DNA from 3 places in the Paenibacillus sp. FSL H7-0940 genome. Region 1 is predicted to be linked to each of the others. Evidence: riboswitches for the same ligand, from Rfam matches in the RefSeq annotation. Region 1 holds a riboswitch; each other region holds the start of a gene.
The links. Region 1 has a riboswitch for thiamine pyrophosphate ahead of MHB71_RS22870 (ABC transporter substrate-binding protein). Riboswitches for the same ligand answer to the same signal wherever they lie in the genome.
Positions count from the first base shown of each region.

Region 1 (6,178 bases):
GTTACATTCTGACCGTTCATAAGCACTTGGCCTTCCTGTGGCTTCAGCAGACCGCCGATGATATGGAACAGGGTGCTCTTGCCACAGCCAGAAGGTCCAACGATAGCAACAAACTCGCCTTGCTCCACAGTCAGGGACAGGCCGTTCAGAACCGGTAGCTTGCTGCGCCGTTCACGGAATGATGCATGAACATTAACAACGTCCAGTGCAGGTGGAACCGGAGCAGGAGTCGTATTGGCAGGTCGATCAGACGTAGCTGGATGGAGTTTTACACCATGCTTTGGCTCCATCGCGTGTGCTCCTCGTCCAGGTTGGACTTGTTCATCCTGTTGCCGATTCATATGGTCATCACTTCCTAATATACAGATTACTTCTTTACTATCGCTTCTGTGGCCGCCAGCGCACGAGCAGCTTCTCCAGTAGGGCAATGAACAGGAAGAGCAGCAAGCTGAGCGCGACAATAATCATGATCGCCACGAATAAGCGGTCCGTGCGATAAGCGGACTTTTGCAGCATCATATAATAACCAATACCCTTGTCTGCACCAATCCATTCGGCGATGATGGCGCCCATCACGCTATAGGTAGCGGCGATTTTGACACCGGAGAACACGGATGGCAGCGCATGGGGAAGCTCCAGCTTCCAGAAGATATGATGACGTTTCGCACCAGCCATGCGCATATAGTTCATCATCGCCGCGTCAGTACGGGTCAAGCCGTCCATGGCCGCCACTGCAACGGGGAAGAAACAGACGAGGATGATTGTAATCAGCTTGGGCAACAGCCCGAATCCGAACCAGATTAACAGGAGCGGCGCGAGCGCGATGGTTGGGATATTTTGACTAAGAATAAGTAAAGGATACAGGGCTGACTTGAGAAAAGGGACCAAATGCAGCACCATCGCAATCAGTAATCCAACCGCTGTTCCAGCGGCGAATCCAATCAGCGTTAACTGAATGGTTGCGGAAGCGTGCATGCCAAGTCGTTCGGCCTGGGTTGCCGCTTCGCGGGCGATGTCGGACGGTGCAGGCAGCATCCATTTCTCAATATGGAAGAGGGAGACGGCTCCCTGCCATATCGCTATAAAGAGAATAACCGCCACAAAGGGCGGCCATACACTTTTGAAATAGGCAGGCATTAGCGATACTTCTCCGTCAGGGTATCCATGCTGAAGCCAGCAGGGCTATGGGCGATTTTGATCTGGGAGATGATGCTTGGGCTGCCAGCCTCCACAAGTACCTCGTGCATTTTACGGACAACCTCCAACAGTTCCTCCAGTTCCCCCTCCATCGTGGTATCAAGCGCGTTCACCTGATACTTCAAGCCAGATTGCTGAATAACTTCAATGGCGCGATCTACGTAAGGATAAGAGTTCTCGCCATTTGGCGTTTTCGGGATAACCTGAATACTAAGTAGTGTGCTTGCCATGAGAGATCACGGCTCCTTTCGTGATATATAAAATGAACTAATGACTGTTACACTTGCCACTTCGATGACAGAATAACCTTCCAATCGCTGTTATCCCCAGATTTTTTTGATTCCCTTTCTCTAAAGGGAAAATCCGGTGATAAAGGCGACCGCTTCGCTTTTTCACGTTATTTCTGTCCTCTCCGTCCTCGTGTAAAATTTAAGTTCGTTTTATATGAGAAATTTTATTGGGGTAAAAACTCGTTTGTATATGCCTTGCTCACATCGATCTGTTCATCAAGCAGTTTTTTGCTAAACATCCAGTCGGTGTAATTCCGCCACACTTCCTGTTTTTGCTCACCCCAGCGTGGGGCGTCATCTGTGTACTTTGGACTAAGCCATTTCTGGCTTGCCAGCACCAATTCCTTATCCAGATCCGGTACGGCCTTGATCAGAATGTTGGCTGCGTCTTCGGGATGATCAATTGCGTATTGATACCCTTCGGAGGTGGCTTTCAGGAATGCTTTAACCAACTCAGGGTCGTTTTGGATCGTTTGCTCGTTTGTTACAAGGACAGGTGTGTAGTAATCCAATGCATCTGAATAATCCTTCACATATAACATGTCGATGGGCTCCCCGCGCAGTTCGGCTTCAATACCTGTCCAGGCGTAGAAAATCCATGCAAAATCAATGTCCCGTTTTACTACGGTGAAAAAGTCGGCGTCACCCATATTAATGTTTTTCACTTTGGATACATCGGCTCCGTCGCCTTCCATAATGGATTGCATCACGGCTTCTTCGACTGGGGAACCCCAACCGCCATAGGTTTTACCTTCAAAATCTTTCGGTGATTTGATATTCCGATCCGCCGGAGCAGCGAACCCGGATGTATTATGCTGAATAACTGCTGCGATGGAGACCAATGGAACACCCTGTGTGCGGGCTTGAGTTACACTCTCCTGATAACTTACGCCAAAAGGCACTTCATTGGAGGCAACCATTGTATCTGCGCCACCGGCACCTGGTTGTACAATCTCCACGTTCAAGCCTTCGGCTTTATAAAAACCTTGATCTACAGCTGCATACAGGCCGGTATGATTCGTATTTGGTGTCCAGTCGAGCACCACTTTAATATCTTTCAGGGCGGTAGTGTCACCTTCGTTGCTGCTTTCCGTATTTGTGTTGCCGTTCTGCCCAGCTGGGGCAGCTTCTTTGCCACCACATGCGGCTACAGTCACCATAAGCACGCATAAGAGCAACAGTCCCATCGTTTTACGCCATTTCATCTGTGGTTCTCTCCTTCGGTATGTCCGGCCGATTGGCACGGGGTACTCCTTGGCTTCATATCCAATCATCTTGCATAAATCGACAGATTTATACCAGTTGAGATCCGGATGACGTTATTTTTGAACAAGTAAAACGTCCATCGATGTCATTCAAGGAAGCCAGACCGCGTTTAGCGGCAGTTTTTCTTGCAATATCAGGAAGGTGATGCTTCCAGTCTTATACTTTCTGATAGTAACAAAAAAAGCGCCCCGTATTCCGGGACGCGTGCAGGCGTTAGAGAGGTGGCGTTCAGCCATAGGGCTGTGCCATTTCGATATACTCCGATTCCTACGCTGGCATGATCCAGATCAGGTCTAAGGGTTAGTATCTTGGTGGGATACACTCTCAGCCGGCCAATTCCGACTCCCCTGGGAAACTATGAAGTTACGGGCATTACTAGGTGTAATTATAGGCCAGAGGGTGGGGCCTGTCCAGTCATGAACTGGATAGGGACACGTATAAGTTATCAAACAGGCCGTTATACATATGTATAACAGCCTGTTTGGATGTATTATTTTCAATAATTATCGTGGCGAATCATATAAGGCAATCTGACTGAGTGCAAAAGCATCGGATTTTGGGTCATAACCTACCTGTTTCTGAGTGGTTTCCAGATTTAATCGTTTAAACCGATTATTCGAGATCCCATGCAGTATGGTGAAGGGTTCCAGATCGGTAGTTGTAATTGCTTTGAACATCAAATCACACAAGTCAGCTGGACTAATATACGCGCTCATATCCCTTGCCTCCAGCACTGGTCCATCCGGTTGAAAATCATCATATGCACCTATACGCACCGCAACACTTTGTAAACCTTCGGTATACGCAAAATAGGAAGCGAGCGATTCTCCAAAACATTTGCTAACCCCGTACAAATTCCGTGGGCGTGTGGGCATGTCCGGATAGACTTGAGCATCAATGGGATACCCCTCAATCGTCTGTGCACTGCTTGCAAGAATGACTCTTCGTACACCTTGGTCTTTAGCTGCACGGAATACATTAAATGTACCTTTGATATTGATGTCCAACAACGATTCATAAAATCCGGCATTTGGGGAAGGATCTCCCGCCAGATGTACAACCACATCCATGCCTTCGCAAGCATGCTGACAGGCTTCGGGGTCTGTCACATCCAGTGTCATGATCTCATGGCCGGTCCCTTGATACGTATGCAGTCTGTCGATATTTAAATCCGTTAGTCGCAGGTGAAATGCCTCTGACAAGTGTTGGGACAAGTCACGTCCAATTTTTCCGGCTGCGCCGGTAATTAAAATGTTCATAAATCAACTCCAATTCTTAGCGCTGGAAGAACTCAATCCATTCCTTTTCAGGTCCATAGATGAAGAAATAGCGGTAACCGTTAGGCAGTGTGATAATCTCTCCGTCGATAAATTCGGCTTCGGTGGATTGAATGCGTTTGTACTCAGAATCAAGATCATCCACGTGGATCGCAAAATGGTGCACCGTACCTTCAGAAGGTAGCTTGTCGCTGTATCCTTGAATTAACTCAATCTCAGTCTCATTACTTCCATTGAAGCCAAGAAAGGCGAGCTGAATGATACCGTTGGTATGGGTCACCCGGTCTTTCAATTCAAGACCAACGATCTCCGTGTAGAAACGCAGCGTGGTCTCCAGATCACGTACGGCAATACCGACGTGGTCAATGCGTTTTTGAAAACTCACAATCAAAAACCTCCTTATGTAGTGAATGTTTCTACCATTTTAAGGGATATCATAGGGCTGTACTACATGGTTGTCAAATATAGTTTTAAATTGGAAAAATCACAATTGTTCACATAATGTTCACTTATGCGGAGGGTTTGGTCATCTCTATAATTACGAAGGTAAACAGAGAGGATGAGAGAATTGCCAACCAGCAAGAAGGAACAAATTATTTTCGGATTAATGATGTGTATAGGAATGGTCTTGGTCATGATGTTCTTCAATCTATGGCACAGTGGGTTACTCGGCAAGATGTCCCCGCTTGAAATACTGCTTCAATTCGTATTATGTTTTGTCATCGCGTTTCTGGTGGAGTCTTTCATTGTTGGCCCTGTGGCGAGAAAGATTGCATTCTCCTTGCCCTTCGACAAGTCCAATAAGATTTTAGGTGTGCTCGTCATTTCATTTTTCATGGTGATTGGCATGGTTCTGATCATGTCCATGTATGGAATGATCTCCGCATATCTCGCTGATCAATTAAGTGGGTCATCCGTACTCCGTACGTATCTCCATACCATTGCTCGTAACTTCAGCCTTGCGCTTCCATATCAGTTGATCGTTCTGGGACCACTCGTCCGATATGTATTCGGTAAATTCATCAAGGATAACGGGCCTGTATTGCCTGTCGTTAATAAAAGTGTGAGATTCGGCTGGCCCTAAGTATTTCCTGGGCAATCTTATGCAAATGAATAGATATTATTCTCACCTTTAATGAAAGGTGATGAGAGAGGCAAAGATAGGGCACTGCCGCCATATTACAGCGCTAACGAATCGAGGACACCTTATTAGGCCAGTTTCTAAGGGAATGAAAACCTAACGAATCTCAGCGGTGTTATTATGCAAAAAACCTCCAACGAGACATTTTAATTGAAGCTAATTATCTATAATAACGTCTCTAGGATTCGTTAGATTTCAAACATGCGGAAATGGAGGGGGATAGCGTGTGCTAGGTTCGTTAGAACAGAGTAACACTACAAAAAAATGTCCACCGTCAGGTCATGGCGGTGGACATTTCAATTTCTTTAATAGGTATTTCTAATCCTCAGGACTGGATCAACACAGAACTGTTAAGTCGCAGAATTCACTATATGTTTGTTCTGCCATTGATACGTGATTACGCTAATGACAAACAGGCCAACTGCAAAGATCGCAAGCATCCATGCAGACTGATTAACCGCCAGATGATCAAGACTCCATCCCGTAGTCAAAGGCAGAATGGCACCGCCAACCCCACCTGAGGCAATCAAAATGCTGGGTGTGGATTCTTCTGTTCCGGGCAGCAGTTTACTGGCAAAGACAAGGGCAATGGAGAATATCCCTGACATCGCAAGTCCAAGCAGTAAGATGATGAGAAATGCAGACCAGATTTGGTTTGTGAATGGAAATACCATTAACAAAAGAACAGATGAAAGACAACTGTACAAGACATAGACGCGGTATTGGAATTTCTCTGCGATATACCCGGCGAAGAGTCGTCCCACGGACATGGCAATCCAGAAACAGGTGACACTAAGCGCTGCTCCGGCTTCCTTCATGTTCATTTTCTCAATCAGGATCGCTGGCATGAAGTTCGCAAGACTCATCTCTGTGCCAACATAGAGGAAGAAGAACAGGACGAATAATACCAGAAGAGTCCTGTTACGGCCACGATAGGTTGGACTGGATGTACTTGCAGATGCGGGATGCATCTCATCCGATGTCCCAGCACTGTGGGCATGTACTGA
Region 1 covers NZ_CP150280.1:5,202,143-5,208,320, reverse strand. The annotation lists gene MHB71_RS22885 (ABC transporter ATP-binding protein) at 1-341, opposite strand, end outside; gene MHB71_RS22880 (ABC transporter permease) at 379-1,137, opposite strand; gene MHB71_RS22875 (thiamine-binding protein) at 1,137-1,427, opposite strand; gene MHB71_RS22870 (ABC transporter substrate-binding protein) at 1,652-2,692, opposite strand; TPP riboswitch at 3,000-3,112, opposite strand; gene MHB71_RS22865 (NAD(P)-dependent oxidoreductase) at 3,257-4,012, opposite strand; gene MHB71_RS22860 (VOC family protein) at 4,029-4,415, opposite strand; gene MHB71_RS22855 (hypothetical protein) at 4,590-5,114, shown strand; gene MHB71_RS22850 (MFS transporter) at 5,522-6,178, opposite strand, start outside.

Region 2 (6,178 bases), 3.5 Mb from region 1:
GAAATGAAACTGGAGAACTGCTCAAGATTGTTTTTTGGAAGGAGGCGAGTGTGAATTGATTAATGCCGCATCCAAGCTGCTTGCCGTATTGCTCGCAGTCCTTCTGCTCTATGTGTACCCAGCTGCTGAAACAGCCGATCGGCAGGATGATATAGCACGTATGACGGCTGTTCAGAATGTAACACGTTTTGTTGATGCTGTCCGAACGAAAGGGTATATTTCACCTCGAATGTTGGCTGATTTTGAGGAGCAACTGGCCCAGACGGGCAATGTGTATGAGGTGTCGATGGAACATTTACATAAGAAATATGTACCTCACTATATAGACCCGATGGACAATAACAGTTTTAACGGGACCTATGAAGTGGTGCAGGATGGATATTATTCGGCTCAGATTCGAGAAAGACTATTCCCATCCTCAGGTGTGATACCGGTTGATGATCCTGGCCGAAGATATACGTTGACGACAGGGGATTTTTTCACCGTGACACTCCAAAATACAAATCGTACACCTTCCATGCTCATTCGTGAATGGTTGAGTGGTACGGCTCAGGCTTCAGCAGTATTTGTAACATACGGAGGTATGGTCCTCAATGAAGATTACTGAGCTATCCATTGTATTTGTGCTGATCTTTTTCCCGCTCTTCTGGATCATCTCACTCCATACCCAAGATGCCGAGGAGGCTCAATATCTTGGCCAACGATACAGATCTGTACTTCAAACTGCAGTCATGGATGCAGGTGCAGTGATGCATCAGAATGAGAAACAAAATGATGAAGCAGGTTATGATTCAACCAAGTTTGTTAAAGCCGATAAGGAACTTGCCTTGTTGACATTTACGCAGACGATGGCTTTGAATATGGGGATTCAGGATGATCCCGCAGCTATTCGGAACATGTTTAATTACATTCCTGCCGTACTTATTCTGGATTATGACGGCTTTTATATGTTGTCCACAGAAACAGAGTTGACAGGTAACCTTGAAGATTCTTTCAAGCGAGTATGGAGTCCCAAGAAACCTTATACATATTCAGATTCTAATGGTAACAGTATTAACTTTACACTGGACGACTACGTATATGCCTACGACGCAAATGCAGGGAAATGGATTGAGGGATTCCAAAAAGAACTCGCTGCTAGCTCTCAGATTCCTTTACTTCAGAATACCAGCGTATTTGAGCAAGTTAGACAAAGCCGGATTGTGACTACTGTGCAGGATGATCTGGCTGATGTGATTAACCGCCATAATGAGTTTGCCAGAAAGAACGGTATTTCCTATACGTTTACGATGCCCCTGATTGCGCAGGAAGATTGGTACAACTCCATTAACGATACAGGGATTATGGCCTTTATCCAAGGTATAGGTGTGGGTGACCAAAAGATCAACAATTATGCGATCGGTGGAGGCAGACTTGTGAAGAAAACGGCCATCGTAGGTGGGGTAGATCCTTTAACGGGTATCAAGTACTACTATCCCTCCACATGTGGTAATGGTTACCGTGCTGAAGAGGTGTTTACAGACGCAAGACAAGCAGCTGCACAAGGCTATTTCGAATATAAATGCTCTAATCGTTAGGGTAGCCTGTATGACAAAATCATGTAAGAGGTTCCTGAACTGTTTACATTACTTTCAGAAAAGACGGGACCTGTGCTAGAATAGGGTTTCGGAACAATAATAAAAGTAATGTCTAATAGATAGGAGCAACCTCATCTTATGAGTTTATTGTCAGTAGAGAACGTAAGTCACAATTTTGGAGATCGCACGTTATTTAAAAATGTATCGTTTCGTTTACTTGCCGGAGAGCGTGTAGGACTTGTTGGTGCCAATGGTGTGGGTAAATCCACATTAATGAACATCCTTACCGGTAAATTGCTTAAAGATAGTGGAAAAGTGGAATGGACACCTAAGGTCCGTTACGGATATCTGGATCAGCACACGAAGCTTACCCCAGGCAAAACCATTCGTGACGTTCTTAAAGATGCTTTCCTTCCGTTGCTTGAATTAGAAAAAGAAATGATGAATATAACGGACCAGATGGCAGATGCAGATCCAGATAAGCTAGAGCAGTTGCTGGAAGAGATGGGCGATATTCAGGAACAACTGGAACAGGGCGACTTTTATCTGATTGACGTAAAAGTGGAAGAGATGGCCAATGGACTTGGTTTGTCCGCAATTGGTCTTGATCGGGATGTCGCAGCTCTAAGTGGTGGACAACGTACAAAGGTGCTTCTTGCCAAGCTTCTGCTTGAGAAGCCTACAGCCCTTTTGCTGGATGAGCCGACCAACTACCTGGATGTAGAGCACATTGAATGGTTGTCACGTTACCTGAAGGACTACCCTCATGCGTTCCTCTTAATCTCCCATGACACGGAATTCATGAATGAAGTCGTAAATGTCATTTATCATTTGGAATTTGCCAAATTAACGAGATATGCAGCGAACTATAACAAGTTCCTCGAGATGGCTGATATGAATAAAGCCCAGCATATTGATGCGTACGAGAAGCAGCAAGAGTACATCAAGAAGCAGGAAGATTTCATTCAGCGTAACAAGGCGCGTGCTTCAACTTCAGGTCGAGCGAAGAGCCGGGAGAAACAGCTGGACAGAATTGAACGTATTGATCGTCCAGATGAAGCGGCCAAACCAACGTTCAAATTCAAGGATGCCCGTGCGAGTAGCAAAACGGTCTTTGAGGGCATTGATTTTGAAATTGGATATACGTATCCTTTGCTGCCTAAGATGACAATGACAATTGAACGTGGTGAGAAAATTGCCATCGTAGGTTGTAATGGTGTGGGTAAATCGACGCTGCTGAAAACCATCTTGGGCAAAATATCTCCACTCAGTGGAAAGACCTTTTTGGGAGATTATCTCGAAACGGCCTATTTTGAGCAGGAAGTTCGTGCTGGAAATATCACGCCGATTGAGGATGTCTGGAATGAGTTTTCACATTTGACCCAGAATGAGGTCCGGGGTCATCTCGCTCGTTGCGGGTTGAAAAATGAGCACATTACCCGTCCGCTTAACATGCTGAGTGGTGGAGAGCAAGCCAAGGTTCGTTTATGCAAACTCTTGATGCGTGAAAGCAACTGGATTTTATTCGATGAGCCGACGAACCATTTGGATGTCACAGCTAAAGCTGAGTTACAGCGTGCCTTGCAAGAATTCAAGGGAACGGTGTTGCTGGTATCTCATGAACCTGATTTCTACGAGGGTTGGGTTACCAAAACATGGAATGTTGAAGAATGGTCTGAGAAAAACTAGACAATTCAAGCAACGCTTAATAGAAATGAACGGTGACAAAAAAATCCTTCTATGGTAACATAGGCTACAACTTCATATGAACACTAGGGGGGCCACACGATGTGGCTGAGATGGAAGAATGCGATTCCGGACCCTTTGCACCTGATCTGGATCATACCAGCGTAGGGAAGTGGCGAGCGCGTTTCAGTGAATGACGTGAGCAAACGGCAATTCGGAAGGATTTCAACCGTCTGCTTAACGAATTGAAACATGCAGTTGCGTGTATAACGTTATGGCTATAAGGTCTATAGCTTTATTGCACGAAATGAACTGTATGTATCAGTCAGTCATCTGGTCCTATAATTAATACGCAGCCACTCCCCTACGGGAGTGGCTTTTTTGTGTTTTCATAGCATTCACACATGGAAGGGGATGAACAGTACGGTAAGTTCTCATGAACATGTTCACGAATCATTTGAATTGCATGTTGTATCTACGGGTGTAGGGAATCAAGCATCTTTTGTAAAAGCTGCAAAGGACGTTTGGCCATGGGTGGACTACATCCATATACGAGAGAAACAACTCTCGTGGCAACAAAAGATCGGTTGGGCTGAAAGTCTGCGTGGTGTTGGCGTTCCGTCTTGTCGCATCGTTATCAATGGTTCAGAACTGCCACCACAGAATGACATCTATGGCGGTGTACATTGGGGGCAAGAGGCTATACGTAACTACAACCCTGCTGTTATAAGCAATGTCCAGCGACTTCGTCTGGGTGTATCTGTTCATTCAATCGATGAGGCAAAAATCGCTGAAGAACGGGGAGCCGATTACCTTTTCTTCGGGCATGTCTACTCAACCAACAGTAAGCCTGATCTTGAACCAAGAGGATTATATGCTCTGGCTGAAGTGTGCTATGGTGTCTCCATTCCTGTCATGGCGATTGGGGGCATCGAACCGGGAAACATTCACGCTATTCGCTCTGCAGGCGCACAGGGAGTCGCTGTGATCTCGAATGTATGGGCGAGCGATTCCCCGGATCGGGCAGCTGCATCGTTAAGGCAGGCTATCGTTGTTGCTACAGAAAGTCTGAGTCGCTGAATCAAGGAGATGTGAGGATGAAAAAGATCATTATTGATAGACCGGATAAGATTCATGCAGAAACGATTATTGTAGGCGGAGGCGTTGTTGGATGTGCCATTGCGTATGAGCTTGCTTCCCGTGGACAGGATGTGCTGTTACTGGAGCGTTCGGCGATTGCAGGAGGGACTTCTTGCGCAGCGGCTGGGATGCTGGCAGCAGACAGTGAGGATTTTGCTCATCCTTTGATGGCTAAGCTTGCCAGGCAGAGCAGGCAGTTACTTATCGAGCAACAGGTGCTAATGGCTACACTCAGTGAGGTAGAGACTGGTCTGCAACGCCAGGGATTCCTAACTCCTTTTCGTTCATACAGTGAATTAAGTAGTTATAAGGACAATCGGAAGTTTGCGTTGTCTGCTTCTGCTGATGAGGTGTGGTGGGACCGTTCCGTTGTGCAACAGGAGGCATCATGGCTTAACAGAGATACGTATGGAGCCTACTACAGACCTTACGAGAGTGAGATTCTTCCTGTCCATCTAACGAAGGCATATGCTGAATCCGCTCAAGCATTGGGAGCACGGGTTATGGAGGACATACAGGATATACGTGTGCAAGCAAACGAACACGGCGTGCAGGGGATCACCACATCGATCGGTGAGATGAAATGCAAACATGTCATTATAGCGGCTGGATTACAGAGTGAAGAGTTGATGAGACATGTGAATCTGAGCTTGCCTGTGTGGTCGGTAAAAGGTGAAATAGCCGCCGTTCAGTTCTCAGATGAACATGCAGGGTACAGACCTGATAGAACGGTGTATGCAGAGGATATCTATATTATTCCCAAAGCCAATGGAGAGGTTTGGCTTGGGGCAACCAGTCTGCCAGGCAGAACGGATTTGAACGTTTCTGTACAGGGTGTTCAGAAGCTGCTAACAGCGGCTACCCACTGGGTGCCTGGGATGAAGGAAGCACAATTTATACGAGCGTGGGCAGGCGTAAGACCGGCAACTCCCGATGGACTGCCTTATATAGGTGCTTGCAAGAGTATACCCGGGTTGTTTGCCGCCTTTGGACATTACCGCAACGGTATCTTGCTTAGTGCGATAACAGGCAGGCTTATCGCTGAGTTGCTCGCTGGCAAAAGCTCAGAAGAACTCGGAATTGAGGCGCTGAGCCCTGAGCGATTGAACAGAAAGGGAGTGGTGCAGTGAATATCATCGTTAATGGTCAACGGATGGAGATTGAAGACAGATTGAATCGTGTGGATAAATTACTCCAATCTTTTGATTTGCAAGTCAAGACTGTAGTTGTAGAGCTGAACAAGCATATTTTAACCCGTGAGTATCATGAAACGACGGCATTAAGAGAAGGCGATCGAATTGAGATTGTACATTTTGTAGGAGGCGGTTGATGATGTTGAACATTGGTAAATATACGTTTGAGTCCAGATTGTTGCTTGGAACAGGTAAGTTTTCGGATCTGGAAGTGCAAAGTCAGGCTGTGGAAGCATCTGAAACGGAAGTTTTGACCTTTGCTGTTCGTCGTCTGAATCTGGAAGAGCGTAACCAGAAGCATTTCCTGGATACGTTGGATCTGGATAAATACACACTTCTTCCGAATACGGCAGGGGCTTTCACTGCGGAAGAGGCGGTGCGGATTGCCGAGCTTGCGCGGGCTTCAGGACTTTGTGATATGATAAAAGTCGAAGTCATCGGAGATGGAATGACGTTGCTCCCAGATCCGATTGAAACGTACAAGGCTTGCGAAATTTTGCTGGAAAAGGGCTTCACGGTATTGCCTTATATTTCGGATGATGTCATTCTGGCCAAAAGGCTACAATTACTTGGCGTACATGC
Region 2 covers NZ_CP150280.1:1,633,042-1,639,219, forward strand. The annotation lists gene MHB71_RS07260 (hypothetical protein) at 1-59, shown strand, start outside; gene MHB71_RS07265 (hypothetical protein) at 56-607, shown strand; gene MHB71_RS07270 (hypothetical protein) at 594-1,577, shown strand; gene MHB71_RS07275 (ABC-F family ATP-binding cassette domain-containing protein) at 1,716-3,266, shown strand; TPP riboswitch at 3,342-3,451, shown strand; gene MHB71_RS07280 (thiamine phosphate synthase) at 3,678-4,343, shown strand; gene thiO (glycine oxidase ThiO) at 4,361-5,533, shown strand; gene thiS (sulfur carrier protein ThiS) at 5,530-5,733, shown strand; gene MHB71_RS07295 (thiazole synthase) at 5,736-6,178, shown strand, end outside.
Region 2: it holds a riboswitch for thiamine pyrophosphate, as region 1 does, so the genes downstream of both, MHB71_RS07280 (thiamine phosphate synthase) here and MHB71_RS22870 (ABC transporter substrate-binding protein) in region 1, are expected to answer to the same signal.

Region 3 (6,178 bases), 3.2 Mb from region 1:
TACAGCTCACCACATATAAAAAAACAACTGCCGAAAGCTGGAACCCAATCGGTAGCGTGAAAATTGCCAAAGCAGAATGGAATACATGGCACAAAATCACCGGAAAATTTCAGTATAGCGATGATCCCACTGAATTGAATTTGTTCATCGAAACACCCTACATCTCTGAAGATAGCGTAGATACGTTATCGTTCTATGTGGATGATGTATCATTTACTCTGGCCGAGCAACTGGAGATTGAAGAAGGGATTCTGTCTCTGAAAGACCTGTATCAAGATGATTTCCCCATTGGTGCAGCGGTGTATCGCTGGCAGTTGGAAGGCGCATATGGACAACTGCTCACAAAGCACTTTAACAGCTTGACCGCAACCTATGAGATGAAACCGAAGTACATGTCTCCTTCCGAAGGTGTTTATGAGTTCGAGGCAGCCGATCAATATGTTCAGTTCGCCGAGGAGCATGGTATGGGCGTACGCGCACATGCATTGTTGTGGCATATTGATGCAGCAGAGTGGATGTTCAAGGATCCTCAGGGTAACCCTGCGAGTCGAGAATTACTACTTGCCCGGATTCAGGATTACGTTGAAACCGTCATGACCCGATACAAAGGTAAGATCTATGCCTGGGATGTGGTAAACGAGGCGATTGCGGATAGCAATGGTGATGCCAACGGTTTACGTAAAAGTCCCTTTTATGAACTAATCGGTCCGGATTATATTGAGAAAACCTATGAATTCGCTCGTGCAGCCGATCCGAATGCCAAATTATATTACAACGAATACTTCACGGAAATCCCTGAGAAAAGAGAGCATATGTATCAGTTGGTCAAACGACTGAAAGAGAAAGGGCTCATCGATGGTGTGGGTTTGCAATCCCACTATAACCTGGAATCCCCGCCCATCAAGGAAATTGAAAAAACGATCAGCATGTTCGCCGAACTTGGATTGGATATTCAGATCACGGAACTGGATGTTGATAGCGGAATTCCATTTGGTGAAGAGTTGTCCGATGAAGTCGCGGTAAAGCAGGCGTATCGATATAAGGAACTGTTGGATTTGTACAAAAAACACAAAGACCACATTTCTTCAGTTACCTTATGGGGACTCCAAGATGAGAAGTCTTACAACAACCAGGCTATGCTGTTTGATTCAGCCCTGAAGGCCAAAAAAGCATACTGGGGACTCGTGGATGAATCCAGCTTGCCTGTGTTGACACAGAGAGCCGTCTCACTTTCGGGTAAACCGGATATCAAAAAACAGTCACAAGATCCGCTCTGGAACAAAGCGGTGTCTACTACACTGAAGGATGACTCTTCGGGATCAGCCAGTTTCCGCACCTTATGGGATCATAGTAACCTGTATATCCTTGTGGACGTTCAGGATGCAAAGGCAGATGTGAACGACAAAGTAGATATCTTTGTTGATCTCAATAATGGCAAGACCACTTCATATGAAGCAGATGACCGACACGTAATCATTAAGCGGTCGGGCAAAGCTGAGGGCGTGGAGAAGCGTTCATATCGTGTACGCGAGACCAAAGCCGGATATCAGGTTGAATTGTCCATTCCGTGGGGTGGTATCCAAGTCGGATCAGAATATGAAGCCGGATTGGATATCCGTGTGACTGATGGCGGTTCAAGTGGGACACAACCTTATAATCCACTGTACTGGAATGATCGAACACAATTTCAGGAACAGGATACAAGCAAATACGGCGTGATTCAGCTTGCCCCTATGCCCAAATCTGCACAAGCTGTGCAAGGGATTGTTCAGATTGATGGAAAGAAAGACACATCATGGAATAAGGCTGCACCATTTGAAGTAAAACGGTTGAACCAGAGCGAAGGTGCAGAGGCAGTGGCTCGCGCTATGTGGTCAGGTGAGTATCTATACCTGCTGATCGACGTCACTGATCCAAACATCATTACAGACAGCATCAACCCATGGGATCAGGATTCGGTTGAGATTTTCCTGGACGAGAATCACCAGCGCACACCGTATTTTCAATATGATGATGCCCAGTTCAGAATCAGTGCAGACAATGTAGGAACCTTTGCAGGGGGTGCCTCACCTGGACGCCTTGTAAGTGCTGTGAAGAAAACAAATAAAGGATATCTCGTAGAAGCCAGAATTCATTTACAATCATTGACGCCCAAAGCAGGAAATGTTCTCGGTTTCGAGCTTCAAATTAACGACAACCAGGGCGGAGGTAAGCAGAGCGTAGCTAAATGGAATGATACGACCAATGAGAGCTGGAGAAATACTTCCCAGTACGGAATACTCACTTTTGTCGGAAAGAACAAACTCGGGCATTAAACCATCGGCAGTAGTTGCAAGAATAGAAACCATCATAACAGTGGCTGAAACTCAACCATTGTTGTGATGGTTTCCATCGTTTACATACGTCACCAAAGGTGATGAGGGGCGATACAATCTGCCTTGACTATATTTAACAGCCCTTGATATACTAAATGGATGTTATTTTTTCTTTTATGCGGATAAGAAAGTAATCAACTACATACTAACCGTTTGCGAGGGAGCCTTAACCGGCTGAGAGGGTGTTAAACCGACCTTACCTGATTTGGATAATGCCAACGTAGGGATGCAACGATGAAACGCTTTACTTGGGTAGCTCATGCGAACCCCCTTGTTTTAGTGTATTTGTCTGCGAAACATCCTATGGATGTTTCGTTTTTTTGTTTTTAAATACGTACATTATGAATTGGAGGAACACATGTTGACTATTTCAGAGAGACTATATCAGGTAGCACAGCCTGTGTGGAAGGAATGTCTTGAGCATCCTTTTGTTAAAGGGATCGGAGATGGTTCTTTACAGGTTGAACAATTTCGTTATTATTTGCTGCAAGACTACTTGTATCTGTTCGATTATGCCCGTGTATTTGCACTAGGTATCGTCAAGTCGCACGACCCCAAATTGATGCAGTTTTTTAGTAAAAACGTAGATAACATCCTGAATGGTGAAATGAAAATTCATCGTTCTTATATGGAGCGATTAGGAATTACAGAGGATCATGTTTTTCAGGTAAAACCTGCACTGAAAAATGCAGCCTATACTAACTATATGCTCTCTGTTTCCCATGCGGGTGGCATAGCAGAAGTACTTGTATCCATTCTGGCCTGCTCATGGAGCTATGCAGAGATTGGTCAAGTCCTTGCCCAAAAGCCAGGTGCAGCTGAGCATCCTTTTTACGGAGAGTGGATCACAGGATATGCTTCCTCTGAATACAACAGCAACAATCAATCCCTAGTGACGTTAACTGATAAGCTATTAGAAGGCTGTAGCGAGGGAACGTACCAACGGATGGAGGATATTTTCGTGATGTGCAGTCGCTTTGAGCTTGATTTTTGGGAAATGTCATGGAAGCTGGAGCCTTAAGTTCACTGTAGTCAATTAAAGTAGAGAGCAGCGGCCATAAACAGTCTCAGGATAGAAATAAGTAGAATACGTAAAGGAACGCTTGCAATAAGCGTGTTTCGTGACGATGCCAAAAAAAGGGCGGATAGTATCCGCCTTTTTTCATTGTTGAAATTCTTGACACAGGGACATTTTGTTCTCTGAAGTCTCTGGCTAAAATCAAAAAGGGTGTCAGGACGGAATGTTCATAGCAGTCTGAATGTTTTTCAGATCGAGCTGAATTTGCTCTGCAATATGGTAAGGGTGGTATAAACCATGCTGCACCATGTAATTTGATATCTTTTCATGAGAATCTATGGCTTCATCGAGCTGTTTCATCAAAATTTGTTTGATTTCGGGGGTGGCACATTCGGTCACAGCCATGGCGTAGTTTCTGACACCGCTCTTGGCGTTCATCAAAAAATCCATTGCGATCACGTCATCGGTCAGCGTATTAAGACCAGTCATGTGTTCTAATATTGGGTTCATTTTTTTATCTCCTATACAGTCGCTTTAGACAGCACTCCACCGAGCTCCTGAAGCTGCTGTTGTGATAAGATCGCATCTTGTTGCAAAATTTGCTTGAGCTCCGGGTCGGTTACCAGAGCTTGCATGGTCTTGGATTTAGTCATACAAACCGTCTTGAACGCAGCTATTTCATGTACCTCGAGAATCTCATGCAAAGCGTATGTGGAATCCATTCAGATTGTCCTCCCATGTATCTATTCATATTTAAGGCTTTAAGATGACTTTAATGCAATCGTCCGTTTTTGTATCGAACACTTCATAGCCCCGTTTGGCCTCGCTGAGCGGAATGACGTGCGTAACAATGTCGCCAGGGTCCACTTTGCCAGACGTAACCAACTCGTACATGTATGGCATGTAGTGAATGACCGGAGCTTGTCCGGAACGGATATTCACGTTTCGCTGCATGATATCACCGAGCGGGAATCCGTTATAACGTCCGCCGTATACCCCAGTGACTTGAATGGTGCCACCTTTGCGAACAGCCTGAGATGCAATGATAAATGCGCTCATGGTGCCGCCTTGCAGTTTCATACCGCTGGCTAGAAATTCAAGATCGCTCATCTTGCCGTCCATTCCTACCGCATCAATGACAACATCGGCGCCGCCTTTGGTCATTTCCTTGAGAGTGTTCCCAATATTCTTATCCTGTTCGAAGTTTACTATTTCCACATTGTTTGTTCGCTTCGCATGCTTTAAGCGGTAATCGACATAGTCGACGGCTATGACCCGCTTAGCTCCTTTCAGCCAGCAGAACTTCTGGGCTAGGAGTCCGACCGGGCCGCAGCCGAGCACAATGACCGTATCTCCATTTTTAACGCCGGCGTTATCTACGCTCCAGAATGCCGTCGTCATGGCATCGGCGATCAAGCTTAGCTTTTCGTCCGGTTGTTCGCAGTTTTCAGGGATCTTAAAGTGGGTAAAATTAGCAAATGGGACCCGTAAATACTCCGCTTGCCCGCCGGGATATCCGCCGGTCGTTCCGGAGTAGCCGAAATATGCGCCCATATCCCCGTGTTCGTTGGAATTGTCACATTGGCTTTCCAGCTGATTTTTGCAAAAAAAGCATTCTCCGCATGCGATGTTAAACGGGATGATTACGCGGTCGCCTTTTTTTACCTTGGTCACGCCAGGGCCCACTTCTTCTACGATCCCCATCGGCTCATGTCCGATGACATAGTTTTCCTGAAGGTTAGGGATCATCCCGTGAATAAGATGAAGGTCAGAACCGCAAATCGCGGTACTGGTGATCTTTACGATCATATCGTCCGGTTTCACAATCTTCGCATCCGGCACCTCTTTGACCACGACATTTTTAACCCCTTGATACGTTACCGCCTTCATGCTTTATGTCCTCCAATATGTTCATCTGGGGTCCGATCAAACATCCCTTTACGTGACGTATCACCCGGGAACAGATTCATCTGCCCGATCATCACCGTATTTTTCGCCGAAAGCTGATCGAGTTGGTACTGTTCGTTCAGCTCATAAGGATGAAACCATTTTTTGCGAATCATGAGCTCCGAAATTTCTTGGTGCATTGAAATTCCCTGCTTCAGATGAGTATGCAACAGGGCTCTTACATCCGGTGAAGCCGTTTCCGTCAGGGCGATGGACAAATTACGTACACCCTCCTTGGCACGAAGAAGGAAATCCATGGCAAAAGTCATATCTGCCATTTCCGGCATATTCAATGAATTAATCGGATCTAAATAATCGGTATTCATCTGAGTTCCCCTTAATGTGTTATAGGTGTCGGATTATTCGGAACGGGTGCTTGAAAAGGAGCTCTTGCGTAGATTGCTTGCAGCTCAGCAATCTGTTGTATGGATTGAATTACGTCTTTCTGCATTAATGCTTTTAGCTCTTGGTCAAAGACCAGGCCTTGCATAAGTTTCGACTTAGCGATGCAGAGCGTTTTGAAGTTTAACGCTTCATGCAGTTCCATCGATTCGTGCGGCGCTAGCGTTGGATTAGCCATTCAGAAATGATCCCCTCCTTTTTCATCAAGATTAGATTTTCCAATGCATCGGATCTTATACTAATATGGATCACCGGAGAGGTAAGATCCGAATATTCCCATACAGTCGCAGGGATATATACAAAATCTCAATCCCATACTTATTTCTGTTTAAATGAATGATCTTACTCATGGAAGGAGGAGTCACGGTGCCCAATAAAAACAAAATTGATCTAGCAACCGAAAACGCAAGAAAACCAGCAGAAGATGCACTTAACT
Region 3 covers NZ_CP150280.1:1,984,637-1,990,814, reverse strand. The annotation lists gene MHB71_RS08875 (endo-1,4-beta-xylanase) at 1-2,315, shown strand, start outside; TPP riboswitch at 2,523-2,620, shown strand; gene tenA (thiaminase II) at 2,734-3,396, shown strand; gene MHB71_RS08865 (spore coat protein) at 3,607-3,903, opposite strand; gene MHB71_RS08860 (hypothetical protein) at 3,915-4,115, opposite strand; gene MHB71_RS08855 (zinc-dependent alcohol dehydrogenase) at 4,147-5,283, opposite strand; gene MHB71_RS08850 (spore coat protein) at 5,280-5,666, opposite strand; gene MHB71_RS08845 (hypothetical protein) at 5,678-5,920, opposite strand; gene MHB71_RS08840 (hypothetical protein) at 6,109-6,178, shown strand, end outside.
Region 3: it holds a riboswitch for thiamine pyrophosphate, as region 1 does, so the genes downstream of both, tenA (thiaminase II) here and MHB71_RS22870 (ABC transporter substrate-binding protein) in region 1, are expected to answer to the same signal.